DNA from 2 places in the Neorhizobium sp. P1_A6 genome. Region 2 is predicted to be linked to the other one. Evidence: riboswitches for the same ligand, from Rfam matches in the RefSeq annotation. Region 2 holds a riboswitch; the other holds the start of a gene.
What was found. A riboswitch is a leader RNA that binds a small molecule or an ion and turns the genes downstream of it on or off. The one in region 2 is predicted to bind S-adenosylmethionine.

Region 1 (5,209 bases), on a different contig from region 2:
ATAACCGGTTTGGTGAGGACGCCGAGCGAGCCTTTGACACCGTCCTCCACATCCTCCGGATTACCGGTCATGAAGACGACGGTGATGCCATATTGCTCGGCAAGCTCCCGGCCGATCTCCGGGCCAGTCCGGCCGTCCGAAAGATTGACATCGACCAGGGCGATATCGGCATAGGCGGCGAGCGCCAGGGCGTGTTTGCGGGCATTGGCAAAACCAGCGACTTTCAGGCCCATGGCTTCGATCGTCTCGGCAACATCGAGCGCGATCAGAAACTCGTCTTCGACAATCATAACTCTTTGATTCATCGCCTCAGTGGCCAGCCGACGACGCGTAACATTTGTCAGCATTGGATGTCCCCATTCGGTTGATCGGTTCCTGGCAGGCCGATCCGTCCCCGGGACATTTCGACCACTATTCACACCCAGAACGTCTCGGGACATCATATGTTCCGGTCCGCGACAAATATTTTTTTAGCTAACTATCTGTTAAGCTTAATAAATCGCAAATCAGCCTTCAATTTCCTCACGCAGCATTTCGAGTTCCAGCCATTCTTCTTCCATTTTGCTGATGCTTTGGCGCAACTTTTCCATCTCCGCAGCCAACTTGTTGAAGGCGGCGGGATCCTTGGTGAAGAGGTTGGGATCGGCCATTTTCTTCTCGCGGGCGGCGATCTCGGCCTCGGCCTTCGCCATTTCCTTAGGCAGGTTCTCGAGCGCGAATTTCTGCTTGAAGGAAAGTTTGCCTTTGCCCTTGGACGTGCCGGAAACCGAAGCCGCGGTATCGGTTTTTGCCCTGTCAGCTTTTTCCGTGCGGCGCCTTTCCTCCAACGCACCCTTCCGCTGCGCCAGCATATCCGTGTAGCCGCCGGCATATTCGATCCAGCGGCCGTCCGGTGCGTCCGGATTTGCGGGGGCGATGGTCGAGGTTACGGTGCGGTCGAGGAAGTCGCGGTCGTGGCTCACGAGGATGACGGTGCCGGTATAGCCGGCGACGATTTCCTGCAGCAGGTCCAGCGTCTCGATGTCGAGGTCGTTGGTCGGTTCGTCCAAGATCAACAGGTTCGATGGCCGGGCCATGATGCGGGCCAGCATCAGCCGGGCGCGCTCGCCACCGGAGAGGTTCTTGATCGGTGTCCTGATCTGCTCCGGCTGGAACAGGAAGTCCTTCATATAGCCTGCGACATGCCGCTGCTCGCCGTTGACCAACAGCGTCTCGCCGCGTCCATCCGTCAGATAATGGGACAGCGTGTCCTCGGGGTCCAGGTCCTCGCGCTTCTGGTCGAGCGTGGCGATTTCCAGGTTGGTGCCGAGCTTGACGGTGCCGGTGTCGGGCGCCAGCTGGCCGGTCAGCATCTTCAGCAGCGTCGTCTTGCCGGCGCCGTTCGGGCCGACGAGACCGATGCAGTCGCCGCGATGCACGCGGATCGAGAACGGCGCGACGATCGGCCGGTCGTAGCTTTTGGTGATGTTTTCGGCCTCGATGACCAGCTTGCCGGATTCGCGGCCCTCGCTGACGCTCGCCTGCACCGTGCCCTGCGGTCCTTTATGGCCACGGTAATTGCCGCGCATCGTCTGCAACTCGCCGAGGCGGCGCATGTTGCGCTTGCGGCGGGCGGTGACGCCGTAGCGCAGCCAGTGTTCCTCGCGCTCGATCGCCTTGCCGAGCTTGTGCTGCTCCAGCTCTTCCGCCTCCAATACCTCGTCGCGCCAGGCTTCGAATTCGCCGAAACCGCGGTTGAGACGTTGTGATGTACCGCGGTCGAGCCAGACCGTGGCGTTCGAGACCTTTTCGAGGAAACGACGGTCATGCGAGATCACCACGAGCGCGCTTCTCGTCTTGCGCAACTCCTCTTCCAGCCATTCGATAGTCGGCAGGTCAAGGTGGTTGGTGGGCTCGTCGAGCATCAGGATGTCCGGCTCGGGCGCCATGACCCGGGCAAGCGCTGCGCGTCGGGATTCTCCGCCGGAGAGCGTGTTCGGGTGTTCCTGGCCGGTGAGGCCCAGATGTTCGAGCAGGTAGGTGACGCGATAGGGATCGTCGCCCGGGCCGAGGCCCGCTTCGGCATAGGCCTGCACCGTCGAATAATCGGCGAAATCCGGCGCCTGTTCGAGATAACGGATGGTCGAGGAGGGATGGCGGAACACCTCGCCCGACTGGGGCTCGACCATGCCGGCGGCGATCTTCATCAGCGTCGACTTGCCGGAACCGTTGCGGCCGACGAGGCAGATGCGGTCGCCCGGCTCCACCTGCATGCCGGCGCCGGCGAGAAGCGGCGCGCCGCCGAAGCTCAGGAAAATATCGTCAAGTTTCAGAATTGGGGGCGCCAACAGTCAGGCTCCTGTAAAGTCGTGGGGGCGGGCAAGGATCATCGCCCTGCCTTTCCTCAAATGGAATTCCACCCGGCCTTCTGCAACGTTCGAGACGGTGCGCGAGGAGCCGAAGGGGAGTGAGAAGTTGTCGAGCGGATAACGTGCGCCGATGATATCGAGCCCTTCAAGGTCGGAAAAACCGATGACCGAAAACAGCGAACCCTTCGGCAGATCCAGTGTCCTTGTGCCCGGCAGCAGCGGCACGGCCTCCTCGTCACCCGACGTCAGCAGGATGTCGAGGTCGCGTTCGGCCAGGCTCATGGCGTGAAAGAGATGCTGAAGCGCGTGGTCGCTGCGCTCGCCGCCGAGCGCGCCGGCCAAGATCAGCCTTGTCGCGCCGCGTTCGATGGCTTCGGCCGTCGCGATCTCGCCGTCCGTCTCGTTCTTGGCCGGCGGAAAGGCCTGCCGCGCGACCTGCGGGAACTGCGCGATCAGCGCGGCATCCGAGGAATCGAAATCGCCGACCCAGAGTTCAGGCTTCACGCCGAGTGCTGACGCATGGCGCATGCCGCTATCGGCCGCAATGAAGCGGCTGCCGGCGATCGTCTCCCGCAGGCGATCGGTGACGCGCAAGTTGCCGCCGAGCAGAATGGTGAAGGTCGAATGGGTCATGCGCATTGCCCATAGCGCAAAGCCGGTGGAAAGGGAAAGCTGTTGCACCGCCTCGGGCGAGCTTTTAGTTTGCGGCGCGTTCACCGATCAGGATCACGAGATGCAGTTTCAGGGTACAGCGGACTATATTGCCGACAAGGATCTGATGGTGGCGGTCAACGCCGCGATCCGGCTCGAACGTCCGCTGCTGGTGAAAGGCGAGCCCGGCACCGGCAAGACAGAGCTTGCGCGGCAGGTGGCCGCGGCCCTCGGGCTCGATCTGATCGAGTGGAACATCAAGTCCACCACCAAGGCCCAGCAGGGGCTCTACGAATACGACGCTGTCTCGCGGCTGCGCGACAGCCAGCTCGGCGACGAACGCGTCCACGACGTGGCCAACTACATCCGCCGCGGCAAGCTATGGCAGGCCTTTGCCGCCGACAGGAAGCTCGTCCTATTGATCGACGAGATCGACAAGGCCGACATCGAGTTCCCGAACGACCTGCTGCAGGAACTCGACCGCATGGAATTCCATGTCTACGAGACCGGTGAAATGGTGCGCGCCAAGGTCCGGCCGATCGTCATCATCACCTCCAACAACGAAAAGGAACTGCCGGACGCCTTCCTGCGCCGCTGTTTCTTCCACTATATCCGCTTCCCGGACGTGGATACGCTCGCCCGCATCGTCGAGGTCCATTATCCCGGCATTAAGCAGACGCTGGTGCGCAATGCGCTCACCCAATTCTACGAAATCCGCGAGATGCCGGGGCTGAAGAAGAAGCCCTCGACCTCCGAAGCGCTCGACTGGATCAGGTTGCTGGTCTCCGACGATGTCGATCCGTCGGACCTGCGCGGCGACGTCAAGAACGCGCTGCCGAAGCTGCATGGCGCTCTCCTCAAGAACGAGCGGGACGTGCATCTCTTCGAGCGGCTGGCCTTCATGGCGCGGCGGGAGCGCTGAGCGGAAGATTATGCTCCCATTGACGCCGGTCGTAGCAAGGCGTATTTGAACTCCCGAGAATTCGTGGTGATTTGGCCGGCCGGCTTGCAGCCACGTTAAAAAAGTCGCTAAAGGGCCGCGAGAAGATGTCTTCCCACGGACCGGTCGCGATTTATCTTGCCGCCGGTTTTATTTTTGCTGGGTTGAGACATGCCGATCAAGATTCCCGATACGCTGCCCGCATATAGCACCCTCGTTTCCGAGGGCGTCCGGGTGATGACCGAAACCATGGCGGTGCGGCAGGACATTCGTCCGCTGCAGATCGGGCTGCTCAACCTCATGCCGAACAAGATCAAGACCGAGCTGCAGATGGCGCGCCTCGTCGGCGCCTCGCCGCTGCAAGTCGAATTCTCGCTGATCCGCGTCGGCGGCCACAAGGCCAAGAACACGTCGGAAGATCACCTCCTGTCCTTCTACGAGACCTGGGAAGAGGTGAAGCACCGCAAGTTCGACGGTTTCATCATCACCGGCGCGCCGATCGAGACGCTTCCTTTCGAGGACGTCACCTATTGGGACGAGATGAGGCAAATCCTCGACTGGACCGCGACCAACGTGCATTCGACCATGAATGTCTGCTGGGGCGCGATGGCGGCGATCTATCATTTCCATGGCGTGCCGAAATACGAGCTCAAGGAAAAGGCGTTCGGCGTCTATCGCCACCGCAATCTCGTGCCGTCCTCGATCTATCTCAACGGATTTTCAGACGATTTCCAAGTGCCGGTGTCGCGCTGGACGGAAGTCCGCCGCGCCGACATCGAGAAGACCCCCAACCTCGAAATCCTGATGGAATCCGAGGAAATGGGTATCTGCCTGGTGCACGAGAAGGCCGGCAAGCGGCTCTATATGTTCAACCATGTGGAATACGACTCCACCTCGCTGGCGGACGAATATTTCCGGGACGTCAATGCCGGCGTACCGATCAAGATGCCGCATAACTACTTCCCGCATAACGACGACACGCTGACGCCCTTGAACCGTTGGCGCAGCCATGCACATCTTCTGTTCGGCAACTGGATCAACGAGATCTACCAGACCACCCCCTATGATCCGGAGAAGATCGGTACCGAATAGGTTTTCGACGCGATGTTCATTCCCTTCTTCCTTCACCTCAAAGAAGCGAAGATCCCGGTGACACTCCGGGAGTTCCTTGACCTTTTGGAAGGCATGGAGGAAGGGATCGCGGATTTCGATGTGGAGGCCTTCTATTTCCTCGCCCGCACGGCGCTGGTGAAGGACGAGCGGCATATCG
Region 2 (25,990 bases):
CCGATTTCGTGGCCAACGCCAGCCATGAACTGCGCACCCCGCTTGCCTCGCTGCGAGGATTCATCGAGACCCTGCAGGGCCCGGCGCGCTCCGATCCGGCCGCGCACGAGCGGTTCCTCGCCATCATGTTCGACCAGGCGACGCGCATGAGCCGCCTTGTCGACGATCTCATGTCGCTGTCTCGCCTGGAGCTCAAATCCCATATCGCTCCGGACCAGACGATCGACCTGAAGCCGCTGATCGGTCATGTGCGGGATGCGCTCGTACCACTCGCCGACGATCTCGGGGTAGAGATCCGCACGCACCTGCCGGAAGGCAAGGTGGAGGTTCTGGGTGATCGCGACGAACTGGTCCAGGTTTTCGAAAACCTGATCGAGAACGCCTGCAAATACGGCCAGGAAGGCAAGTTCGTGGATGTTTACCTGCGCAACGGCGCCTCCGATCCGGTGGAAGTGAGCGTTGTCGACCGGGGGCCGGGCATTCCGGCCGAGCACGTTCCGCGGCTTACCGAGCGCTTCTACCGGGTCAGCGTGGCCGACAGCCGTTCCAAGAAAGGCACGGGCCTAGGTCTTGCAATCGTCAAGCACATCCTGACCCGCCACAGAGCACGTCTGATCGTGAAGTCGGAAGTCGGCAAGGGAAGCGAGTTCACCGTCAGATTCTGACATAAAGGGCTCTCTCTGCAAAGCTGTGCATTGCATTTCCGTCTAAATATCAAATACTTGATATGTCACAAATGTTTCACCGAACTGACATAAAAGAGAGGTGCTACAGCGGCTAAGACAAGCGGGCCGAGCGTTGGCGAGAGCGAGAGCCAGCGCCGTCCGCATTCACACAAGCCCATGACGGGAGATTCCTCATGAACATCCTTAAACTCTCTGCAGCTGCCTTGGTGGCCTCCGTTGCGTTTGCCGGCGCCGCCGCTGCACGCGACCAGGTCCAGGTTGCCGGGTCCTCCACCGTTCTTCCCTATGCGAAGATCGTCGCCGAATCCTTCGGTGAAGCCTTCCCGAAGTTCAAGACCCCGATCGTCGAGTCGGGCGGCACCGGCGCCGGCCTCAAGGAATTCTGCAAGGGCGTTGGCGAAGCCACGATCGACGTTGCAAACGCTTCTCGCCCGATCAACAAGTCTGAAGCCGAAGCCTGCAAGGCAGCCGGCGTCACCGACATCCAGGAGATCCGCATCGGTTACGACGGTATCGTTTTCGCGACCGCCAGCAGCAACGGCGACATGAAACTCGAGCCGAAGGACCTCTACAAGGCTCTCGCCGCTCAGGTCGTTGTTGACGGCAAACTCGTCGCCAACCCCTACAAGAACTGGTCGGACATCAATCCGACGCTTCCGAAGGGTCCGATCGCCGCCTACATCCCGGGCGAAAAGCACGGCACCCGCGAAGTTTTCGAACTGAACGTTCTGGCCGCAGGCTGCAAGGATGCCGGCGCAACCGACGTCATCGCCAAGGAAATCGCTGACAAGGCTGCCCAGGCCAAAGCCTGCGTTGCTGTTCGCAAGGACGGCGTTGCCGTGGACATCGACGGCGACTACACCGAGACCCTCGCTCGTATCGCTGCCAACAAGACCGGCGTCGGCGTATTCGGCCTCGCTTTCTACGAAAACAATGCCGACAAGCTGAAGGTCGCCACCATGCGCGGCATCAAGCCGACCTCGGCCACCATCGCCGACGGTACCTACCCGGTTTCCCGTCCGCTGTTCTTCTACGTGAAGAAGGCTCACCTGGGCGTCGTTCCGGGCCTCAAGGAATACGTCGAGTTCTTCCTTTCCGACGACATGATCGGCCCTGACTCGCCGCTCATCGAGTACGGCCTGGTTGCTGCTCCTGACGCACAGCGCGAACAGGGCCGCAAGGACTTTGCCGCTGGCAAGACCATGTAATCCAAAGACCGGCGCCGCTTTTGGCGGCGCCGTTTTCTCTTCCGATCGATGGCCTTTGCATCGGCGGAATCGTCGGTTTTGTGGCGATGGTGTTGCGCAGGGCGCGATGGCGAATGCGATCGGTTCCGATGAACGGAGCTGGGCGGTGATGGGTTGCCGCCGAAGGCGGTACGCCGGGGGATTATGATGAACACATCACTAATATTATTGATTTTGGCAATAATCGGCATAGCCGGTTACGTCACCGGTGCCCGGTATTCAATGGCACTGGTCGGAGGGATTTCCTCCAAACTTCATTCACGGCCCGGATATTACGGTTCTTTTGTCGCTGTCTGGGCGATCCTGCCGGCCGTCGTCATTCTCTTTGTCTGGCTGGTCGCCAGCCCGATCTATATCAGCTCCTCGGTCCGCGGTGCGTTTCCCGAGGAGGTGAAAACCCAATCGCAGGCCGAGCAGGGCCTGAGCTACGGCATGATCACTTCGATCGCCCGAGGCATGAATGCGCTGACCGGCGACGAGATTGCCCGCGTCGAGAATAATCCGGTCGAGCTGCGTGCTGCGCTTGGGGCCAAGGGCGTTCCGCTTGCGGGCGATCCCCAGCCCTTCATGGTCAAGGCCGCCGCTGTCCTGAACAGGATGACCTTCGTCAGCCGCATCCTCATGACGATCGTCGTGCTGGCGGTTTCCATCGGCGGGGCGTTCTTCGCCTATCGTCAGATTGCGCCGCGCTTCCGCGCCCGCAACCGAGTGGAAAAGGTGGTTCTCGGCAGCCTCGTCGTCGCCTCCTCGATCGCCATTCTGACCACGATCGGCATCGTCGCCTCGATGCTGACCGAAGCGGCCCACTTCTTCACCGCTATTCCCGCCTGGGAATTCTTCTTCGGCACGGTATGGGATCCGCGTTTTGCGGCTGCGGGTTCGGGTGGTTCCGAAGGTCAGTTCGGCCTTATTCCGCTGCTGCTCGGTACGCTCTATATCGGTTTCGTTGCGATGCTCTTTGCGGTTCCGATCGGCCTCTTTTCGGCAATCTACATGTCGGAATACGCCTCGCCGAAGGTCCGCTCGGTTGCGAAGCCTTTGCTCGAAGTGCTCGCCGGCATTCCGACCATCGTCTACGGCTTCTTCGCCTTGACGACCGTCGGCCCGTTCCTGCGCGATATCTCCTCGCAGCTGAACGGCCTCGTCACCGGTGACTATGCCAACTTCATCCAGGCACAGAGCGTTCTGACCGCCGGTTTCGTCATGGGCATCATGCTGATCCCCTACGTCTCCTCGCTGTCCGACGATATCATCACGGCAGTGCCGCGTGCCCTGCGTGACGGCTCGCTCGGCCTCGGCGCCACCCGTTCGGAAACCATCAAGAAGGTCGTCCTGCCGGCCGCTCTGCCGGGCATCGTCGGTGCGCTCCTGATGACCGCATCGCGCGCCGTCGGCGAGACCATGATCGTCGTGCTTGCGGCCGGTGTTGCCGCCCGCCTGCAGATCAACCCTTTCGAGCCGATGACGACCGTGACCGTCAAGATCGTCAACCAGCTGACGGGTGACCTCGAGTTCACCTCGCCGCAGACCCTGGTTGCCTTCGCGCTGGGCATCACGCTTTTCGCCATCACGCTTTGCCTCAACATCTACGCGCTTTATATCGTGCGCAAATACCGGGAGCAGTACGAATGACCGATGTGGTTTCTCCCGCCGCCGGCATCTCCAAGGCCAAGTCCGTCCGTCGCGATATCGGCATCAAGCGCCGTTATGCCGCCGAGCGTCGCTTCCGTGCCTATGGCATCGCCGCGCTTTCCTTCGGCATCATCTTCCTGATGCTTCTCCTGTGGTCGGTGGTGGCCAAGGGATACACCGCCTTCCAGCAGACCATGATCACGATGCCGGTCGAGTTCTCGCAGCAGATCATCGACCCGCAGAACGAACGTGCCACCAATCCGCAGAAGCTGATGACGGCCAACTATCCGGTCGTCGCCCGCAACGCTCTCGCCAAGCTGCTCAACGTCAGCGTCGACGACCGTGTCGCCGCCCGCGCGGTCGGCCAGATGCTGTCCGATGGTGTCCGCGTTCAGCTGCGTGACCTGGTCATCGCCAATCCGGCGATCATCGGCACGACTCAGACGGTAAGACTGCTCGCTTCCGGCGATATCGACTCGGCCTACAAGGGCCAGATCGACCTCGACGTCAGCCAGGAAAACCGCAAGATCAACGACCAGCAGCTCGGCTGGATGAAGCAGCTCTCCGACAGCGGAGCCCTTGCCAAGCACTTCAACGGTGGCATTTTCGTCAACGGCGCATCGAGCCGTCCGGAAGCAGCCGGTGTCGGCGTCGCACTCATCGGCTCGTTCTACATGATGCTGATCGTGCTTGTCCTGGCGCTGCCGATCGGCGTCGCCGCTTCGATCTATCTCGAGGAATTTGCCCCGAAGAACAAGTTCACCGATCTGATCGAGGTGAACATCAACAATCTCGCGGCCGTTCCCTCGATCGTCTACGGTCTGCTCGGTCTGGCGGTGTTCGTCAACTTCATGGGCCTGCCGCGCTCGGCCTCCTTCGTTGGTGGTCTGGTGCTCACCCTCATGACGCTGCCGACGATCATCATCGCGACGCGCGCCGCCTTGAAGGCCGTGCCGCCATCGATCCGTGCCGCCGCCCTCGGGCTCGGCGCCTCGAAGATGCAGACGATCTTCCACCATGTCCTGCCGCTTGCCATGCCGGGCATCCTGACCGGCACCATCATCGGCCTGGCTCATGCCCTTGGCGAAACCGCACCGCTACTCCTGATCGGCATGGTGGCATTCGTTGCCAACTATCCGACCACGCCGCTCGACCCGTCGACGGCGCTGCCGGTCCAGATCTACATGTGGGCGAACGAAGCTGAGCGCGCGTTCGTCGAGCGTACCTCGGGAGCAATCATCATCCTGCTCCTGTTTCTCATCCTAATGAATGTTGGCGCAATTCTCTTGCGGCGTCGCTTCGAGCGGCGCTGGTAGAAGGAGTATGACAGTGAATATGATGTCAGAATCGGCAGTAGAAAAGGCGCTGGACCAGAAGATGAGCGATGCTTCCCACAAGATGATCGGTAAGGACGTTTCGGTTTATTACGGCGAAAAGCGTGCGCTTTTCGACGTGAACCTCAACGTCCGCGAAAACACTGTGACGGCTCTCATCGGTCCTTCCGGTTGCGGCAAGTCCACCTTCCTGCGCTGCCTCAACCGCATGAACGACACGATCGAGAATTGCCGCGTCACCGGCAAGATCACCCTCGACACGGACGATATCTACGACAATAACATCGACGTCGTGGAACTTCGCGCCCGCGTCGGCATGGTTTTCCAGAAGCCGAATCCGTTCCCGAAGACCATCTACGAGAACATTTCCTACGGTCCGCGCATCCACGGTCTTTCCAAGAACAAGGCCGACATGGATCAGATCGTCGAGGCGAGCCTGCAGCGCGCCGGCCTCTGGACCGAAGTCAAGGATCGCCTGCATGAATCCGGCACCGGCCTCTCCGGCGGTCAGCAGCAGCGTCTGTGCATCGCCCGCGCGATCGCCGTATCGCCGGAAGTCATCCTCATGGACGAACCCTGCTCGGCTCTCGATCCGATCGCGACCGCCAAGGTCGAAGAACTCATCCATGAACTGCGTGCCAACTACACGATCGTCATCGTGACGCACTCGATGCAGCAGGCTGCCCGCGTCTCGCAGCGCACCGCCATGTTCCATCTCGGCCAGCTCGTCGAGGAGAACGACACCGACAAGATGTTCACCAATCCCGACGACCAGCGCACCCAGGATTACATCATGGGCCGTTTCGGCTGATCCAGCCGACTGTGCCGCCTGAAAATCAATTTTGAGGACTAGAAGATGGCATCGACCCATATCCTGTCGGCTTATGACGACGAACTGAAATACCTGAGCCGCCGTATCTCCGAAATGGGCGGCCTCGCCGAGCAGATGTGCTCGGACGCCGTGCGCGCGCTGGTCAATTCCGACGCCGCACTCGCGCAGAAGGTCATCTCCGACGACGTGATCCTCGATCACGCCGAGCGCGAGATCGGCGACAAGGCGATTATCACGATCGCCCGCCGCCAGCCGGTTGCGGCCGACCTTCGCGAGATCGTCGGTTCGCTGCGCATCGCCTCCGATCTGGAGCGCGTCGGCGACCTTGGCAAGAACACCGCCAAGCGCGTCATCGCGGTTCAGGGCACCGGCGTGCCACGCAAGCTCGCCCGCGGCCTGGAGCATCTCTCCGATCTCGCCCTCGTGCAGCTCAAGGACGTCCTCGACGTCTATTCGACGCGTTCGGCGGAAAAGGCCGAGGCGATCCGCAGCCGCGACGAGGAAATCGACGCGATGTACACCTCGCTGTTCCGCGAGCTCCTCACCTACATGATGGAGGATCCGCGCAATATCACCACCTGCACGCATCTGCTGTTCTGCGCCAAGAACATCGAGCGTATCGGCGACCACGCCACCAACATAGCCGAGACCATCTACTACATGACGACGGGCGCCCAGCCGGAAGGCGATCGTCCGAAGGACGACTCGTCGAATACGCTCGGCGCGATCACCGAATAGAACTGACGGAGCAGGCCAAAAATGCTGCCGAAAATCGCTGTCGTAGAAGACGAAGAAGCGCTGAGCGTGCTTCTTCGCTACAATCTGGAAGCCGAGGGTTATGAGGTCGATACCGTTTTGCGGGGCGACGAAGCCGAAATTCGGCTTCAGGAGCGGGTACCCGACCTTCTGATCCTGGACTGGATGCTGCCCGGCGTTTCAGGCATCGAACTCTGCCGCCGGCTGCGCATGCGCCCGGAAACCGAGCGCCTGCCGATCATCATGCTGACGGCCCGCGGCGAGGAGAGCGAACGTGTTCGCGGCCTCGCCACCGGCGCCGACGACTATGTGGTGAAGCCTTTCTCGACGCCGGAGCTGATGGCCCGCGTCAAGGCGATGCTTCGCCGCGCCCGTCCCGAAGTGCTCTCCAGCGTGCTCCGTTGCGGCGATATCGAACTCGACCGGGAAACTCATCGCGTTCACCGCAAGAGCCGCGAAGTGCGCCTTGGCCCGACCGAGTTCCGCCTGCTGGAATTCCTGATGGCGTCGCCTGGCCGCGTTTTCTCGCGGTCGCAGCTTCTGGACGGCGTTTGGGGTCACGACATCTATGTCGACGAGCGCACCGTCGACGTGCATGTCGGCCGTCTCAGGAAGGCGCTCAACTTCTCCAATATGCAGGATGTCATCCGCACCGTCCGCGGCGCGGGTTATTCAATGGAATCCTGAGAGGCGGCTTTAAGCCGCCTCGGTCTGCCGCTGCCATTCCGGCAGCGGAAAGATCCGGTCGTAGGCCCAGTTGAACACGAAGGCATAGACCACGTAGAAGACCGCGAACGACACGTCCATCGTCAGCGCATGGACGAGGCTGATGCCGAGATACCAGGCGATCAGCGGCAGAAGCGCGATCAGCAGTCCAAGTTCGAACAGCACCGCATGCGCCACGCGTATGGTGGTGTTTTTCTGCGTGCCGCCGGTAAAGCGCTGCATCAGGTGGTCGAAGCCGAGATTGTAGAGATAGTTCCAGCCGGTGGCGATCGTCGCGCTGCCGATGCCGACCACGCCGATATCGGCGGCCGGCATGCCGAAGGCGAAGGAGCCGAGTGGTGTGATGAGAGCGAGCCCGATCAGTTCGAAGCTGATGGCATGGCGGATACGGTCGCGTGTCGAGCGCATGATGACCTCGTGGGGTGCTTTCCGGGCCGTCCCGGAGTTTCTGCCCGAATGGGGGGAGGTCGTCCTCGCTGACCTTCAGATAGGCGCAATGCCGATCGGGAGCAAGGCTTGGCCGGCATATCTGCCATGCACAACAAAAAAAGCGGGCCTTGAGCCCGCCTTCGATTTCGCCCTCGTGTCGCGCCGCCGCTCAGACCCGAGCGGCAACCTTGCGGCGCTCGTTGACCGGCTGGTAGGCGAGCTTTGCGTGGTAACCGCAATAGGGCGATGCATCCGGGGATTCACAGCCGCAGAAGTGGAAGTCTTCCTTGAGCGGGTCGCCGACCGGCCATTTGCAGGTGCGCTCGGTGAGTTCCGTCAATGCAAGGCGGCGGGAGATAGGCACCACCACGTTGGAGGCGGGACGATATTCCATCTCCTGGTAGGGTTCGATCTCGATCTCTTCCTTGACCATCGTCGCGCCGACGGCGCGGGTAACGGTCCGGGTCGTGACCCGCGACGCATAGTTCGGAGCCCGTGGCGCCGATGTCGTGCGCTTGGCAGCCGATGCGCGGCCGGTCGCAACCGTACCGCCGGCTTTCGCCCGGCCCGGCAGGCTGAGACGATGCACCTTGCCGATCACGGCATTTCGGCTTACGCCACCAAGTTGTGCTGCGATCTGGCTGGCACTCAGGCCCTCCGACCACAATCTTTTGAGCTTCTCGACACGCTCGTCTGTCCAGTTCATGCCCGTTCTCCGCCTTTGAACGTTGCTGGCATGCAGAATCCTTCCACCTTTGCTGCGAAAATCATTTCGCAGCACCCACTATATCTATGCTTGAGGTGACTAGTTCCGCCGCATGCAGTCTAGTAATTGATCATTAACCTAGTGTGAGGCTGACTCCGTGGCAAGAGTCGGAGGAATCTGCGGGATTCGATTTCGTGGTTTTCCCCAACTTGCTGTGATGGAGAGTCATTTTTGTCACAGAAGCCAGCACCTGTCGGTTTCCGGTCGAAACACGCGTAAAACGCCGAGCTTTGTTGACATTGACGGCCTAAACCCCGATAGTGTCCCCGCCGCCCAGTGGGCGGCATTTTTGGTTTTTCTGGCCGGTTTTGTCGGCCTTTTTTGACTGCCTAGAGGAGTGATGTCGCCATGGCTGAAGCCGCGCTTTTCGACACGTTTGCCCGGGCTCCGCTGCGTTTTGAACGCGGCGAGGGCGTATGGCTTGTGACGGAAAGTGGAGAGCGATATCTCGACTTCGGCGCGGGCATCGCCGTCAACTCGCTCGGTTACGGCCATCCGCACCTCGTCGGCGCGCTGAAGGCACAGGCCGACAAGGTCTGGCACACATCAAACCTCTTCGAGCAGCCCGGCCAGGAGACGCTGTCGCGCCGCCTCGCCGACAACTCTTTCGCGGATAAGGTGTTCTTCACCAATTCCGGTGCGGAGGCGCTCGAATGCGCCATCAAGACCGCGCGCCGCTACCAGTTCGTGAAGGGCCATCCGGAACGCTTCCACATCGTCACCTTCGAAGGTGCCTTCCACGGCCGGACGCTGGCGACCATCGCTGCCGGCGGCCAGGCGAAATATCTCGAAGGTTTCGGCCCCAAGGTCGAAGGCTTCGATCAGGTACCGTTCGGCGATATGGACGCTCTGAAGGCTGCGATCACCGATGCGACCGCCGCGATCCTCATCGAGCCGATCCAGGGAGAGGGCGGCATCCGGCCGGTTCCAAAGGAATTCCTGGCTGCGCTGCGGCAGATCTGCGACGACAACGGCCTGCTGTTGATCTTCGACGAGGTCCAGACCGGCGTCGGCCGCACCGGCAAACTGTTCGCCTATGAATGGACGGGCGTTTTGCCCGACATCATGGCGCTCGCCAAGGGCATCGGCGGCGGGTTCCCGCTCGGGGCCTGCCTTGCCACGGCGGAAGCCGCCTCCGGTATGACAGCCGGCACCCACGGCACCACCTACGGCGGCAACCCGCTGGCCATGGCGGTCGGCAATGCCGTGCTCGACGTAATCCTGGGTGATGGCTTCCTGGAAAATGTCCGCGACGTCACGTTGGTCTTGCGGCAGGGGCTCGCCAGCCTCAAGGATCGCTTCCCCAACGTCATCGAGGATATCCGCGGCGAAGGTCTGCTGCTCGGCGTGAAGGCAAAGGTGCCGGCGGGCGACTTGGTTGCCGCCATGCGCGGCGAACATATGCTGGCCGTTCCGGCCGGTGACAACGTGGTGCGTCTCCTGCCACCGCTCACAGTCACGGCGGAGGAAGCCCGCGAGGGTCTCTCCCGCATCGAGAAAGCGGCGGAAAAGCTCTCCGCCTCGGAAATGAAGAAATCGGCCTGAGCGGGCAAAAAGGGGGATGCCGTTGTAGGTTTCCCACGTCACAGGGAACATCACATGGCATCTCCCAAGCATTTCCTCGACCTTTCCGCCGTTTCCCCGGCTGATCTGCGTAGCATTCTCGACGACGCGAAGACCCGCAAGCAGGCCACCAAGGCTGGCACGGCGGAAAAGCCGCTGGCGGGCAAGATGCTAGCGATGATCTTTGAAAAACCTTCCACCCGCACCCGCGTATCCTTCGATGTCGGCATGCGCCAACTCGGTGGCGAGACGCTGTTCCTGTCGGGCACCGAAATGCAGCTCGGCCGCGCCGAGACGATCGGCGACACCGCCAAGGTTCTGTCGCGTTACGTCGACGCCATCATGATCCGCACCACGGATCACGCCCGTATGCTGGAGCTTGCCGAACACGCGACCGTACCGGTCATCAATGCCCTGACCGACGACACGCATCCCTGCCAGATCATGGCCGACATCATGACTTTCGAAGAGCATCGCGGACCGATCGCCGGCAAGACGGTTGCCTGGACCGGCGACGGCAACAACGTGCTGCATTCCTTCGTGGAAGGTGCTGCCCGTTTCGGCTATCGGATGAACATGGCTGTGCCGATGGGTTCGGAACCCGCCGACAAGTTCCTCAACTGGGCGCGCAACAACGGTGGCAACATCATGCTTTGCCATGATGCCGAAAAGGCGGTTGCCGGCGCCGATTGCGTCGTCACCGACACCTGGGTTTCGATGAACCAGGAGCACAAGGCGCGCGGCCACAACGTCTTCCAGCCCTTCCAGGTCAATGCCGACCTGATGAAGCGGGCCGACAAGGAGGCGCTGTTCATGCACTGCCTGCCGGCTCATCGCGGCGAGGAAGTCACCGACGAGGTCATCGATGGCCCGCAGTCGGTGGTCTTTGACGAGGCTGAAAACCGTCTCCACGCGCAGAAATCCATTCTCGCCTGGTGCTTCGGCGCGGTCTGAACGCAATGTCCCGGACGGTGCGGATGTGAAGAGCGGCGGCGATCGAACCTTGATTTCCGCCCCGCAATCCCCCATCTGTCGGCTTTCAACAATACGCCGTCTTCTGGACTGGCGTTTCAACACACATCGTCGACGTCTTTTCCTCCGGCCAGCGGTTCCGCTCGGGCTGGCGCTTGTGTAAAGGTTTTTGGGTCGGCGCGAAGGAGCGAAGTCATGGCGGAAGCGACTGTGGAACTCAACGAACTCGACTTTGCCGGAGATGACCGGGTCGTTCCATTTCAGGTGGACGGTCTCGACGTGCGTGGCCGGGCGGTCCAGCTCGGGCCGCTGCTCAACTCCATCCTTAGCCGCCATGATTATCCAGGCCCGGTCGCGCGGCTGCTTGCCGAGGCGATCGTCCTGACTGCTCTGCTCGGCACATCGCTGAAATTCGATGGCAAGTTCACGGTGCAGACCAAGGGCGACGGTCCCGTCGACCTGTTGGTCGCGGATTTCTCGACGCCCGACAGTCTTCGCGCCTACGCTCGATATGACGAGGAAGCTCTGGCCGCCGCCGTCACGGAAGGCAAGACTTCGCCGGCCGACCTCCTGGGGCACGGCGTACTTGCCTTCACCATCGACCAGGGCCGCGGCATGCAGCCCTATCAGGGCATCGTGCCGATGGACGGCTCATCGCTGGAGGAGATCGCCGGCGTCTATTTCCGCCAGTCGGAGCAAATCCCGACCAGGGTGCGCCTCGGCGTTGCCGAGCTCTTCGATCGCGATGCCGATGGTAAGCCGCGTCACAACTGGCGGGCAGGTGGTCTGGTCGCGCAGTTCCTGCCGCAGGCACCCGAGCGCATGCGGCAGCCGGACCTGCATGGCGGCGACGGCGATGAGCGCGATTTCGAATTCACCGAGGACGATTCCTGGGCCGAAGCCCGCACCCTGGTGGAAACGATCGACGCCGACGAGCTGACCGACCCGCGGGTTGCGATCGAGCGTCTGTTGTTCCGCCTTTTCCACGAGCGCGGCGTCCGGGTTTACGCGCCGCACCCGGTGTTCGACCGCTGCAGCTGTTCGCGTGACAAGATCAAGGGCGTCCTCTCGGGTTTTTCCGCCGAGGAGATTGAGGCAAGCGAGGAAGACGGCGAGATCGCCGTCACCTGCGAGTTCTGCTCGACCACCTATCGCTACAAGGCGGATGAATTCGCTGCAGCCTGAAGTCACACGGCGGGAGGTTCCTCCCGTCGTTTTCGTTTTCAGGGCATCTTGCATTCGAAGTTCGCGCCGTCTTTCAGATCGCCGCTGCCGGAATATTTGGCCGATTGCGGGTAGGGGCAGAGCGGTCGCGTCATCGCCTGTTTGCCGTCCTTGATCTGGCTTGCCTGGATCACCGTCGGCGCCTTGTCGTTTTCCACCCAATCCATCAGCGGCGTGAAGGCGTCGAAGACATCGGTGCCGTAGCCCGCGGTGCAATGGAACATGCCGGGCACCATGAACAGCCGGTAGAATTCCCCTGTCCGGTCGGCACCCATCTGCTTGCGGACGGCTTCGTAATAGTTCACGCCCATCATCGGGTTGAGCGCCGGATCCGACCAGCCGAAATAGGTGATGATCCGTCCGCCGCGTTTTTGGAACTCGCTGAGGTCGGGATTGGTCGCGTCGACGATCTCTCGGATCGCGCCGATCTTCGGATATTCGGCATCGAAGTCGAAGGTCTTCCAGTCGATCGCTTTTCCGGAGGCGGGCAGCATCGCCATGTTCTTGACGAAGGTCTCGCCATAGGCCAGCTGCCGGCTTGGTCCCTGTTCGGACACCATCCACATGTCCCAGCCGCTCACCCCGCTCGGATCGACACCCTCGGTGCCGAACTGCACGCCGGGGAAAATCGTCTCTCCCTTGATCTTCACACCGCCCGCCAGCGTCTTCAGCGTGTCCACCTGCGCAGGCGTGAAGCAGTCCGAACCGCCGGCCTCGCAGATCTTCAGGTCCTTGGCCGGATCGAAATTGCATTGGCGCGGATCGGCGATCAGCCCATCCTTGGCACCGTCGATCGCGTCGCATTTGTCCATAACCGCCTTGGCGAGCACCGGAAGCTGGGCCCGGCTGATCGGAGCCTTGAGGAGCGCTCGCGCATTCCAGACGCCCCAGATCTGCGTATTGGTGAGATCGAGGACCGGCGCTCCGGCAAGAATGCCATCGAAATCGCCCGGATAGCGTTGTGCCGCCATCAGCCCCTGGCGTCCGCCGGTCGAGCAGCCGTCCCAATAGGAGAAGGAGGGATGCCGGTCGTAATAGCGTGCGGCGATCGTCTTGGCCGTGTCGACCGTCACATGCACTGCGCGCGATCCGTAGTCGATCAAGAGGCCGAGGTCCTGTGCAAAATCCCCGAGCTTATAGGTGACCGCATCATGGCCGGTATTCTGCTGGACGGTGAGAAAGCCTTTCGTAAGTGCGGCATTGCGGGTGGTGATCCGCGACGCTGCGGCAAGGTCTTCGCCGGCATATCCGCCATTGCCGAACATGTAGAGCCGGCGGTTCCAGTTGTCCGGAAGGGTGATTTCGAAACGGACCTGCGGCCGGATATAGCCCGTCACCTGGCAATGGCCTGGCACGTTGCCGACACCCGCGACATGCGTGGCTTTCAGCGTCGCGACCTCGGCAAAGGATTGGCTGTTCAACATACCGCAGGCGATCTGCGGCGAGACCGTGGCGGAAGCGAAATCCGGCCGGTCCTTCTGGTCGATGAAACTGCTTTTGTTTTGTGCGAGCGCCGGCGTAAAGGCCGTAAGCGTCGTGAACGCGCAGGACGCCAGCAGAATGACCGGCAAAGCGGAACGTGCCATCAAGTACTCCTCCCAAAGACCGTTTGACGGTGCCAAGATGCCGCAGGAGGAAAGGGGTAACAAATAGAAAAACCGCCGCCACCCATAACCTGCAGGTTGTCGGCAGCGCCGTCTAGTTGAGGACGCGCATCAGGCCTGGTGAATCCAGCGAGAAAGCCGGGATCGTCACCTCGAAGGTTTCGCCGTCGTCGGTCTGCATGTCGTAGTGGCCGAACATCAGGCCGGACGGGGTGTCGAGCGGACATCCTGAAGAATACTCGTAGCTGTCGCCGGGCTTCAGCCGCGGCTGCTCACCGATGACACCAGGCCCGTCCACTTCGTCGACGATGCCGTTCTGGTCGGTAATGTTCCAGTAGCGATGCACGAGCTGCACGGTGAGCGTCGAATGATTTTCGATGACGATACGATAGCCCCAGACATAACGGCTCTCTTCCGGATTGGATTGCTCCTCCAGATAATAGGGCTCGACGGCGACATCGATATCTCTTGTCCGGGCGCGATACATGCGACACCTCAACAAATCCAACTTGGTTCGATATTGTACAGAGGCGCCGCAACGTCAAGAATTCTCGCGGTTTGAACAACCGAGTATGGGCATTAGTTGAAGTTAAGGATAACCGGGATGGTGAATTTCTGGTCGATCCACCACCCCGCAAAGCCAATGCTTACATGCCGGCCTTTGAAAGCGCCCGAGCGAAATCCTCGATCAGGTCGTCGGTATCCTCGATGCCGGCCGACAGACGCACGGTGCCGGGTGAGATGCCGAGTTCGGCACGGGCCTCGTCCGTCAGGTTCTTGTGCGTCGTGGTCGCCGGATGGGTGATCAGGCTCTTGGAATCGCCGAGATTGTTGGAAATCCTGACGATCTCCAGCGCGTTCTGCAGCTTGAAGGCCGCGTCCTTGCCGCCCTTCAGCTCGAAGCAGACGAGCGTCGAGCCGGCCTTCATCTGCCGGGCGATGATATCGGCCTGCGGATGGTCCTTGCGGCCAGGATAGATGACCTTTGCGACCTGCTTCTGCTCGGCGAGGAAGTCGGCGATCTTCGAGGCGCTCTCGGTCTGCTGCTTGACGCGCAGCGGCAGGGTTTCGATGCCCTTCAGCAGCGTCCAGGCATTGAACGGCGACATGGCCGGGCCCGTATGGCGGAAATAGTCGTGCAGGTTCTCGTCGATCCAGGCCTTGTCGGAGAGCACGACGCCGCCGAGGCAGCGGCCCTGGCCGTCGATATGCTTGGTGGCCGAATAGACGACGATATGCGCGCCGAGTTCCAACGGCTTCTGGTAGAGCGGGGTCGCAAACACGTTGTCGACGACGACCTTGGCGCCGATCTGGTTGGCGAGCTTGGCGACACCGGCAATGTCGACCACTTCGAGCGTTGGGTTGGTCGGGCTTTCCAGGAAGAACACCTTGGTCTTCGGAGTGATCGCCTTTTCCCAGTTCTCGAGGAAGCGGCCGTCCACCAGCGTGCATTCGATGCCATATTTCGGAGCGAGCGTCTCGACCACCCAGCGGCAGGAGCCGAACAGGGCGCGGGCCGCGACGATATGGTCGCCGGCCTTCAGCTGGCAGAGGATCGCGGCGGTAACGGCAGCCATGCCGGATGCTGTGGCGCGCGCATCTTCGGCGCCTTCCAGCATGCACATGCGCTTTTCGAACATGTCGTTGGTTGGGCTGCCATAGCGGGCGTAGATGAAGCCGTCGGTCTCGCCCTTGAAGCGGGCTTCCGCCGCTTCCGAGGTGTCATAGACGAAACCCTGGGTCAGGAAGATCGCTTCCGACGTTTCGCCATATTGCGAGCGCAGCGTGCCGCCGTGTACGAGCTGAGTTGCCGGGCGCCAATTCTTAGTCATGCGTGTTCCCCATTCAGAACAAAAAAACCGGTCGCATAAGCAGACCGGTTTCGCACCCGGTCTTTTTAGCCACTTATTTAACGTGGCTGCAAGCCGACCGGCCAAATCACCACGGGATAAGAGTGGCATAGCGCCGCGTCCCGCTTGCGTCAATGGCTCGCATTTGGTTTTGTCGCCTCGAAAACTTGAGAGAGACATGATGGCTCGCGAAACAGGAATTTTGGCAGACCGCGCGATCGCGGCGCTTTTCGACAGTGGACGGCTGATTTCCGAACGTGAACTGGACCGGGACCAGGTCCAGCCGGCAAGCCTGGACCTGCGCTTGAGTGCCAAGGCTTTTCGCGTCCGCGCCAGCTTCATGCCAGGCCCGACGAGCCTGGTCTCCGATAAGCTCGATCGGCTGAAGCTGCACGTTATCGATCTTTCCGAAGGCGCCGTGCTGGAAACCGGCTGCGTCTACATCGTGCCGCTGATGGAACGGCTCGATCTGCCGGCCAATATGTCTGCCTCCGCCAATCCGAAAAGCTCCACCGGCCGGCTCGACATCTTCACCCGCGTCATCACCGATTACGCGCAGGAGTTCGACAAGATCCCGACCGGTTATTCCGGGCCACTCTATCTCGAAATCTCGCCGCGTACCTTCCCGATCGTGGTGCGCCGCGGCTCGCGCCTGTCGCAGATCCGCTTCCGGGTCGGCAATGCGCTGCTGAGCGAGCCGGACCTCCTGCAACTCCACAATGACGAGACCCTGGTCGCATCCGCCAAGCCGAATGTCTCGGGCGGCGGCATCGCCCTGTCGATCGATCTGTCCGGCGATAGCGTTGGCCTGATCGGTTATCGCGGCAAACACCACACGGCCGTCGTCGACGTCGACAAGAAGGCGCAGCACGACATCTTCGATTTCTGGGAACCGCTTTACAGCCGCGGCCGCAACGAACTGATCCTCGATCCGGACGAATTCTATATCCTCGTCTCGCGCGAAGCGGTGCACGTGCCGCCGCTCTATGCCGCCGAGATGACGCCCTTCGATCCGCTGGTCGGCGAGTTCCGCGTCCATTATGCCGGTTTCTTCGATCCGGGCTTCGGCCACGAGGCGGCAGGGGGACGGGGCAGCCGGGCGGTGCTCGAAGTGCGTAGCCACGAAGTGCCCTTCATCCTCGAAGACGGCCAGATCGTCGGCCGCCTTGTCTATGAACACATGATGGACAAGCCGGAAGGCATGTACGGCACGGGCCTCGGCTCCAACTATCAGGCCCAGGGCCTGAAACTGTCCAAGCATTTTCGCGCCTGACCCCACCTCCGGCTTGACAGGCGAGGCCGTCTGTTGGAAGTCTGAAACCTGACGCGGGTGTAGCTCAATGGTAGAGCAGCAGCTTCCCAAGCTGAATACGAGGGTTCGATTCCCTTCACCCGCTCCAGCTTCCCCTTTGTCTTAACCGTAGGCGTCCAGCGATTTTCCCGTGGCTTGGTGGTGGTGCCGGAAGCACGCATCACCAGCCTCCATGTCGCGGAGGCACGGTCGATGGCCGAGGCATGGAGGCGATTTTCGAGAAGGCGTGTCTGGCGCGGAGGCGAGCGGGGCCTATCGGATTGTGTACCGGAGCTTTACGCGAGCACCGGAGCTTTCACGCGAGCCAGGCATTTTGCAGTCGGTGGTCGCCGGGCGCCTTGAGCGCCCGGCTAACCGGCTTACTTCTTGGTGTCAGCCCAGCTCTTTACGAGTTCGTCGTAGTTGACGGTAACGGGCTTTTCCTTCTCGGCTGCGATCTTGAGCTGCGGAGCGAGGTTGCCTTTCGCGGCGGCATCCTTGTTCCAGTATGCGAGATCGTGTTCCTCGGCGAGCTTCGGGCCGATGTCGCCCTGGACCTTGGCGCGCTCCAGGCGCTGCAGGACCTTTTCCTGCTCGGAGCAAAGCGAGTCCATGGCCGCCTGGGCGGTCTTGGCACCCGAGGACGCATCACCGATTGCCTGCCACCAGAGCTGCGCGAGCTTCGGATAGTCAGGCACGTTCGTGCCGGTCGGCGACCACTGGACGCGGGCCGGGGAACGGTAGAACTCGATCAGACCACCGAGTTTAGGCGCGCGATCCGTGAAGCTCTTGTGGCGGATGGTGCTCTCGCGGATCAATGTCAGGCCGACATGGCTCTTCTTGACGTCCACCGTCTTCGAGGTGACGAACTGGGCATAGAGCCAGGCCGCCTTGGCGCGGTTGGTGGGCGTGGACTTCATCAGCGTCCAGGAGCCGACGTCCTGATAGCCGAGCTTCATGCCGTCCTTCCAGTAGACCCCGTGCGGAGACGGAGCGAAACGCCATTTTGGCGTGCCGTCCTGGTTCATGACAGGCAGGCCTGCCTTGACCATGTCGGCGGTGAAGGCCGTGTACATGAACATCTGCTGGGCAATCTCGCCCTGAGCCGGCACCGGTCCGGATTCCGAGAACGTCATGCCCTGGGCGGCGGCCGGTGCATAGGCCTTCAGCCAGTCGAGGTATTTCTGGATGGAGTAGACGGCCGCCGGGCCGTTCGTATCGCCGCCGCGGGCGACGCAGGAGCCGACCGGACGGGATTTCTCGTCGACCTTGATACCCCATTCGTCGACGGGCAGGCCGTTCGGCAGGCCTTTGTCGCCGTTGCCCGCCATGGAAAGCCACGCATCGGTGAAGCGCCATCCGAGCGAGGGGTCCTTCTTGCCGTAGTCCATGTGACCATAGACCTTCTTGCCGCCGACCTCGCGGCCGGTGAAGAAGGCGGCGATGTCCTCATAGGCGGACCAGTTCACCGGAACACCGAGATCGTAGCCGTATTTCGCCTTGAAATCGGCCTTGTTCTTTTCGTCGTTGAACCAGTCGTAGCGGAACCAGTAGAGGTTCGCGAACTGCTGGTCCGGCAGCTGGTAGAGTTTCTTGTCCGGCGCCGTGGTGAACTTGAGGCCGATGAAGTCCTCAAGATCGAGGCCGGGATTGGTGACGTCCTTGCCTTCTCCCGCCATCCAGTCGGTGAGCGAGCGGGCCTGCTGATAACGCCAATGCGTGCCGATCAGGTCGGAGTCGTTGACATAGGCGTCGTAGATGTTCTCGCCCGACTGCATCTGCGTCTGCAGCTTTTCGACGACGTCGCCTTCGCCGATCAGGTCGTGGCTGACCTTGATGCCGGTGATTGCGGCAAAGGCTTGCGCCAGAACCTTCGATTCATACTCGTGCGTCGTCAGGGTTTCGGAAACGACCTTGATGTCCATGCCGGCAAAAGGTTTCGCCGCATCGATGAACCACTGCATTTCCTTTTCTTGTTCGGCACGGGAAAGCGTCGAGAGTTCGCCGACTTCTTTGTCCAGGAATTGCTTTGCCTCATCCATGCCGGCATGGGCGGAACCGGTCAGAGCCAGCAGCATTGCCGCTGTCGTTGTCATAAGATGCCGTCGCATTTTATCCTCCCAGAGTTTTGCGATTGCAATTTCCGTATCGGGCGGCGGTTTTCCCGCCACCTTTTCAGCTTGCCTTAAACGAAGCGGAAGACGCCGATGGCGTAGACCACTGCAAGGGCAAGAGCCCACCACAGGTTGGGGCCAATCAGCCCCAGCCATGCAAGATGAATGAATGCCGCGCCGAGCAGCGAGATGAAGAGCCGATCTCCCCGCGTCGTCTCGAAACGCAGGATGCCGATCCTGGGCGAACCGCCCGGCGCAAAATATTCCCAGACGCTCATGCCGACGAGCAGGGCGAGGATCGTCAGAAAGAACAGCGCCGTGGGAAGCGTCCAGGCCATCCATGAAAAGTTCATGCGTGGTTCCTCCTTGTCAGACCCGCCCGAGGGCAAAGCCCTTGGCGATGTAGTTGCGGACGAAATAGATGACGAGCGCGCCAGGAACGATCGTCAGCACGCCGGCCGCTGCCAGCACGCCCCAGTCCATGCCGGAGGCAGAAACGGTGCGCGTCATGATGGCGGAAATGGGCTTGGCGGCAGTCGTCGTCAGCGTCCGGGCGAGCAGCAGTTCCACCCAGGAAAACATGAAGCAGAAGAAGGCGGCGACCCCGATGCCCGAGGCGATCAGCGGCATGAAGATCTTCACGAAGAACCGCGGGAACGAATAGCCGTCGATATAGGCGGTCTCGTCGATTTCCTTCGGTACGCCCGACATGAAACCTTCCAGGATCCAGACGGCAAGCGGCACGTTGAACAGGCAATGGGCGAGGGCGACCGCGATATGCGTGTCGATGAGACCGAAGGCGGAATAGAGCTGGAAGAAGGGTAGGGCGAAGACGGCGGGCGGCGCCATGCGGTTGGTGAGCAGCCAGAAGAACAGATGTTTGTCGCCGAGGAACCGATAGCGCGAAAACGCATAGGCAGCCGGCAAAGCCGCCAGCACCGAAATCAAGGTGTTCAGCACCACATAGATGATGGAATTGATATAGCCGTTGTACCAGGAAGGATCGGTGAAGATCACCATGTAGTTCCTGAGCGTCGGGTTCTGCGGCCAGAGCGAGAATGCACCGGTGATCTCGGCATTCTCCTTGAAGCTCATGTTGACGAGCCAGTAGATCGGCAGGAGCAGGAAGATGATGTAGATCGTCGAGACCAGCCAGGAGAAATTGCCTGCAGGCTTGTATTTGATTGTCCTTGCCATGGTTTTCCTCCCTCCTTCAGGTGTCTGCGTCGCTGCTGGTCATCACGGTGTAGAAGATCCATGACAGCAGCAGGATGATGAGGAAGTAGACGATCGACATGGCGGCGGCCGGCCCGAGGTCGAACTGCCCGACCGCCGTCTTGACGAGATCGATCGACAGGAAGGTCGTCGAGTTTCCCGGGCCGCCACCGGTCACCACGAAAGGCTCGGTATAGATCATGAAACTATCCATGAAACGCAACAGGACGGCGATCAGCAGCACCCGCTTCATCTTCGGCAGCTGGATGTAGCGGAACACCGACCACCTGGATGCACCATCGATCTTGGCCGCCTGATAATAGGCATCCGGAATGGAGACGAGGCCGGCGTAGCACAAGAGCACGACGAGGCTCGTCCAGTGCCAGACGTCCATGACGATGACCGTGATCCAGGCATCGAGAGGATCGCGCACGTAATTGTAGTCCACGCCGAGCGCCGCCAGCGTGTGGCCGAGGAGCCCGATATCGACGCGGCCGAAAACCTGCCAGATCGTGCCGACGACGTTCCACGGAATGAGAAGCGGAAGAGCCATCAGCACCAGGCAGACCGGAACGCCGATACCCTTCTTCGGCATGTTCAGGGCAATGAAGATGCCGAGCGGAATTTCGAGCGCAAGGATGATGAAGGAGAAAAGCAGATTGCGCTGCAGAGCTTCCCAGAAACGGGCAGAATGCAGGATTTGGTCGAACCAGTCGGTGCCGGCCCAGAAGAACGCGTTGTTGCCGAACGTATCCTGGACCGAATAATTCACCACGGTCATCAGCGGAATGGCCGCCGAAAAGGCGACGAGCAGGAGCACGGGAAGCACCAGAAACCATGCCTTGTTGTTCCACGTCTTTTCCATGGTTCAGGCCTCCCTGCCAACGCGCCATGAATTGGCATAGATATTCAGCGCTGCGGGATCGAAGGTGACGCGAGCCTCAGCCGATATCTCTGCATCCTCGGAAACGACAATCGCCATCGGTTGCCCCGCAAGGCTCGCGCGGACGATCCTGCGCCGGCCGATATCTTCGATGCGCGTTATCGTGACAGGCATTCCCTCCCGGCCGATGCGAATGAATTCCGGTCGAATGCCGAGCTCGACCCGGTCTCCCGCAGTAATCTTCGGTGCATGGTCGAGGGCAATTGTCTCGCCACCGAGCGTGATCGTGCTGCCATGGACCTCGGCGGACATCACGTTCATGCCGGGGGAGCCGATGAAATAACCGACGAACGTATGGCTCGGTCTCTCGAAGAGTTCGGCCGGCGTTCCGATCTGAACGATCTGTCCGTCGTACATCACGACAACTTTGTCCGCGAAGGTGAGCGCCTCCGTCTGGTCATGGGTGACATAGACCATGGTGAAGCCGAATTGCTTGTGGAAGCGCTTCAGCTGGGAGCGGAGAACCCATTTCATGTGCGGATCGATGACCGTCAGGGGTTCATCGAAAAGGATCGCGTTGACGTCGTTGCGGACGAGACCTCTCCCGAGCGAAATCTTCTGCTTCTGGTCCGCCGTGAGCCGCTGGGCCTTGCGTTTCGACCAGTCGGAGAGGTCGATGATGTCAAGCATCTCGCGGACGCGGCGATCGACATCCGGTTCGGCGATGCCCCGGTTGCGCAAGGGAAATGCCAGGTTGTCGTAAACGGTCATCGTGTCGTAGATCACCGGAAACTGGAAAACCTGGGCGATGTTGCGTTCCTGCGTGGAAAGATTGGTGACGTCGTTGCCATCGAACAGAATACGACCGTGGGACGGCTGCAGCAGGCCGGAAATGATGTTCAGCAGGGTGGTCTTGCCGCAGCCGGAGGGGCCGAGCAGGGCGTAGGCGCCACCATCGGCCCATTCGTGGTCGACTTCGCGCAGCGCGTAAGCCGCGTCGGATTTCGGATTGGGACCGTAGGCGTGGCGGATGTGATCGAGCGTGATGCGTGCCATGTTCCCCTCCTTCAAGCCGCCGCCGCGATGGCGCGGCCGTCTGTTCCGAAAGCCATCAGATGACGGGTATCCAGGAAGAGCTCGATTTCGGTGTCCGGGTCGATGTCGTGAATGCCGGGAGCGAGCATGACCCAGCGCACTCCGTTATAGTGCATATGTACGAAGCTTTCGGAGCCAGTGATTTCCGAGATTTGCGTTTGAGCCTTGAGCCTCGCTGCGTTGCTTGTCTGCGCCGTGAGCCCCAGGTGATGGGGATGAAAGGCGATCGTCACCGGACCGTCCGGCACACTGGAGAGATGCGACGGCACGGCAAGGCTGTCTGTTCCCTGATACTGGAATGAGCCGCCAGACTTGATCACATCGATGAAATTGAGTGGGGGATCGGCAAATGTCTTGGCCGTCACGAGGTCTGCCGGGCGACGATAGACCTCGATCGTCGGCCCGAATTGCGTGATCCGTCCTTCCGAGAGCGTGGCCGTATTGCCGCCGAGCAGCAAGGCTTCGGACGGTTCGGTCGTTGCATAAACGAAGATGGCGCCGGATTGCGCGAAGATCTTCGGCAATTCCTCGCGCAGTTCTTCGCGAAGTTTGTAATCGAGATTGGCCAGCGGCTCGTCCATCAGCACCAGGCTGGCATTCTTGACGAGGGCGCGGGCAAGCGCCGTACGCTGTTGCTGCCCACCCGAAAGATTAAGCGGCGTCCGATCGAGATAAGGCGTCAATCTCAGCAATTCTGCCGCCTTGCGGACTTCCCGGTCGATCATCGTCGCGTCCTTGCCGGCGATCCGCATCGGCGAGGCGATGTTCTCGTAGACGGTCAGGGCCGGATAATTGATGAACTGCTGATAGACCATCGCGACATTGCGCTTTTGCACCGCAACCCCGGTGACGTCGGCGCCGTCGAAATACACGGAGCCGCTGGTGGGACGGTCGAGTCCAGCCATCAATCGCATGAGTGACGTCTTGCCCGAGAGCGTCGGGCCAAGCAATACGTTCAGCGAGCCGCGATCCAGTGCAAGATTGGCCGGATGGATATGATGTTCACCACCCACCATCTTGGCGACGTTGCGCATTTCCAGCATTCGAGTTCCCGTGCCTCCTCACACCGAGAACACATGCCGCTTATCCGGCCATTTTTGCCGGTATAGCGGCCATGTACTCCTCCAGATACTCTTTCTCAGTTTCGCTTAGCCGCAAACCGTCCTTGGTTCTCCTCCAGAGCACGTCCTGCGCACTCATGGCCCATTCACGGTCGATAAGATATTTGACCTCGGCCTCGTAGAGATCGCCGCCGAAGTGGTGACCAAGATCCTCCATCTTGGTCGCCCTGTCGAGGATCATCCCGGCGCGGGTTCCATACCGGCGCACCAGTCGCCGCGCATGCCGTTCCTCCAGAAATGGATAACGGGCCTTGAGTTTCGCTACTTCTTCCTCGTAACCCTGGACCGCAAAATCGCCGCCCGGCAGGTGGCTTTTCGCCGTCCAAGGCCGGCCTTTTGCTCCGATCGCTTCGGCGATCTTCTCGAGCGCATGTTCAGAAAGCCGGCGATAGGTGGTCAGCTTGCCGCCGAACACGTTGAGCAACGGCGCGCCCTGGGTGTCGTCGAGCTTCAGCACATAGTCGCGCGTTGCTTCCTGCGCCTTTGAGGCACCGTCGTCGAAAAGCGGGCGAACCGCCGAATAGGTCCAGACGATGTCCGCCGGCCGCACCGGCTCCCGAAAATACTCGCTCGCTGCATTGCAGAGATAGGTCGTCTCCTCTTCGGAGATTTTCACGTCTCTCGGATTGCCGGAATAGTCCCGGTCGGTCGTACCGATAAGGGTGAAGTCGTTTTCGTAAGGGATCGCGAAAATGATGCGATTGTCTCGGTTCTGAAAGAAATAGGCCCGGGATCCTTCGAACTTCTTTTTCACCACGATATGGCTGCCCTGGACAAGGCGGACATGGCGGGCGTCATTGTCGCCGAGCGCTTCGCGGATTACCTGATCCACCCAGGGACCTGCGGCATTCACCAGCATGCGGGCCTTGTAGGTCTCTGTCCTTCCCGTGCGGGCGCCGACGGTCTCGATCATCCAGAGGCCGCCTTCCCGACGGGCGGCAACCACGCGGGTGCGCGGCAGGATCAGAGCGCCGCGATCGGCCGCATCCCGAGCGTTCAGCACCACCATCCGGGCATCGTCGACCCAGCCGTCGGAATATTCGAATGCCTTGGTAAAAAGCGGCTTCAGAGGCTTTCCGGCCGGATCGGTACGCATGTCGAGCACGGCCGTCGGCGGCAGCAGCTTTCGACCGCCGAGATGATCGTAGAGAAACAGGCCGAGCCGGATCAGCCAAGCCGGGCGGATACCGCCCTTGTGGTATGGCAGGACGAAGCGCAGCGGCCAGATGATATGCGGTGCCATCGCCCAGAGGGTTTCGCGCTCCATCAGCGATTCCCGCACCAGCCTGAATTCGTAATGTTCGAGATAACGCAGGCCGCCATGGATGAGTTTGGTGGCACCAGAAGAGGTGCCCGAGGCAAAATCGTCCATCTCCGCAAGTGCCACGGAATAACCGCGCCCGGCCGCATCACGTGCAATGCCGCAGCCATTGATGCCGCCGCCGATCACGAAGATATCGTGGATTTCCTCGCCCATCATTCCCCTCGCTGAACCGAAATGGACAGCAATCCACAAACGTTGTGAACCTAAAGTGGATTAAATCGAAAACATTCCGAATGTCAAATGAAACTCCGGGGCTATAAATCCAATTCCTCGTCTTTCGAAGTTTCCACGAGGGCCACACCGTTCACGAGGCATACATCTCGGATCGACGGCGAAGGACAATGGTCGGTGATAAAGGTTTGGACCTGCGAGATCTGTCCGATGCGCACGGGCGCAGTGCGCTCGAATTTTGTCGAGTCGGCGACGAGGATTACGTGTCTCGCATTGGCGATGATTGCCTGGGCAACTTTCACTTCGCGAAAATCATAATCGAGAAGGGCACCATCCGGATCGATTGCCGAAACGCCGATAATCGCATAATCGACCTTGAACTGGCGGATGAAGTCGACTGCGGCTTCACCTACAATGCCACCGTCTGACTGACGAACGACACCACCGGCAATGACCACCTCGATTTCGTCCAGAATGCGCAACCTATTGGCAACGTTGATATTATTGGTGATCACCATGAGTTCGCGATGATTGACCAGCGCCTCGCTGACCGCCTCCGTGGTGGTGCCGATATTGATGAAGAGCGAGGCGTTGTCCGGAATAAGATTGGCGGCGGCGACGCCGATCGCCTGCTTTTCCGCCGCCGCGATCTGCCGGCGCGCATCGTAACGGACATTTTCGTTGCTGCGGGGAAGGGTGGCGCCCCCGTGAATACGCGTCAGAATTTGCTTGTCGCATAGATCATTCAGATCTTTGCGGATCGTCTGCGAGGTTACCGAAAACGTTGCTGCCAAGTCGTCGACGAGGACCCGCCCCGCAGTTTTCGCGCGTTCGACAATCTTCGCCTGGCGGTCCGTAATAAACATCCGACCCCTCCGTTTCGCTTTTCTTTCACTTCTAACGAAAGCGCGCGTGAAGGCAAAGGCCGTAGACCGATTTTTCGGGGTCGGATGCGAGTGCGGTCTGAAGTCTTCAGTCGGCGCGGGCGCCGGATACGCCTTCGAGTTCCGTCATCACGGCGTCCGACAGCTGCAGTTCAGCCGCGGCGAGATTTTCACGCAGGTGGGCCACGGACGAGGTTCCCGGGATGAGCAGAATATTCGGTGCCCGACGCAGCAACCAGGCAAGTGCGACCTGCATCGGCGTCGCGCCCAG

Region 1: another riboswitch for S-adenosylmethionine. It lies ahead of metA (homoserine O-acetyltransferase MetA); the one in region 2 lies ahead of AC1D3C_RS19365 (O-succinylhomoserine sulfhydrylase).

What each region holds. Positions count from the first base shown of each region.
Region 1 covers NZ_JBFTZM010000020.1:22,225-27,433, reverse strand. Annotated here, with positions in the region: gene AC1D3C_RS26675 (response regulator) at 1-347, opposite strand, end outside; gene AC1D3C_RS26670 (ABC-F family ATP-binding cassette domain-containing protein) at 507-2,327, opposite strand; gene AC1D3C_RS26665 (thiamine diphosphokinase) at 2,331-2,987, opposite strand; gene AC1D3C_RS26660 (AAA family ATPase) at 3,082-3,921, shown strand; SAM riboswitch at 3,975-4,052, shown strand; gene metA (homoserine O-acetyltransferase MetA) at 4,111-5,031, shown strand; gene AC1D3C_RS26650 (vWA domain-containing protein) at 5,044-5,209, shown strand, end outside.
Region 2 covers NZ_JBFTZM010000009.1:188,681-214,670, forward strand. Annotated here, with positions in the region: gene phoR (phosphate regulon sensor histidine kinase PhoR) at 1-665, shown strand, start outside; gene AC1D3C_RS19300 (substrate-binding domain-containing protein) at 860-1,894, shown strand; gene pstC (phosphate ABC transporter permease subunit PstC) at 2,081-3,565, shown strand; gene pstA (phosphate ABC transporter permease PstA) at 3,562-4,881, shown strand; gene pstB (phosphate ABC transporter ATP-binding protein PstB) at 4,895-5,710, shown strand; gene phoU (phosphate signaling complex protein PhoU) at 5,756-6,469, shown strand; gene phoB (phosphate regulon transcriptional regulator PhoB) at 6,491-7,174, shown strand; gene AC1D3C_RS19330 (PACE efflux transporter) at 7,184-7,621, opposite strand; gene AC1D3C_RS19335 (GcrA family cell cycle regulator) at 7,812-8,348, opposite strand; gene AC1D3C_RS19340 (acetylornithine transaminase) at 8,757-9,953, shown strand; gene argF (ornithine carbamoyltransferase) at 10,008-10,925, shown strand; gene AC1D3C_RS19350 (Hsp33 family molecular chaperone) at 11,139-12,128, shown strand; gene AC1D3C_RS19355 (tannase/feruloyl esterase family alpha/beta hydrolase) at 12,167-13,753, opposite strand; gene apaG (Co2+/Mg2+ efflux protein ApaG) at 13,866-14,258, opposite strand; gene AC1D3C_RS19365 (O-succinylhomoserine sulfhydrylase) at 14,419-15,603, opposite strand; SAM riboswitch at 15,648-15,726, opposite strand; gene AC1D3C_RS19370 (2'-deoxycytidine 5'-triphosphate deaminase) at 15,800-16,894, shown strand; tRNA gene AC1D3C_RS19375 (tRNA-Gly) at 16,948-17,021, shown strand; gene AC1D3C_RS19380 (ABC transporter substrate-binding protein) at 17,293-19,023, opposite strand; gene AC1D3C_RS19385 (DUF2160 domain-containing protein) at 19,098-19,379, opposite strand; gene AC1D3C_RS19390 (carbohydrate ABC transporter permease) at 19,396-20,223, opposite strand; gene AC1D3C_RS19395 (carbohydrate ABC transporter permease) at 20,240-21,106, opposite strand; gene AC1D3C_RS19400 (ABC transporter ATP-binding protein) at 21,110-22,180, opposite strand; gene AC1D3C_RS19405 (ABC transporter ATP-binding protein) at 22,192-23,262, opposite strand; gene glpD (glycerol-3-phosphate dehydrogenase) at 23,303-24,817, opposite strand; gene AC1D3C_RS19415 (DeoR/GlpR family DNA-binding transcription regulator) at 24,919-25,701, opposite strand; gene AC1D3C_RS19420 (aldo/keto reductase family oxidoreductase) at 25,808-25,990, opposite strand, start outside.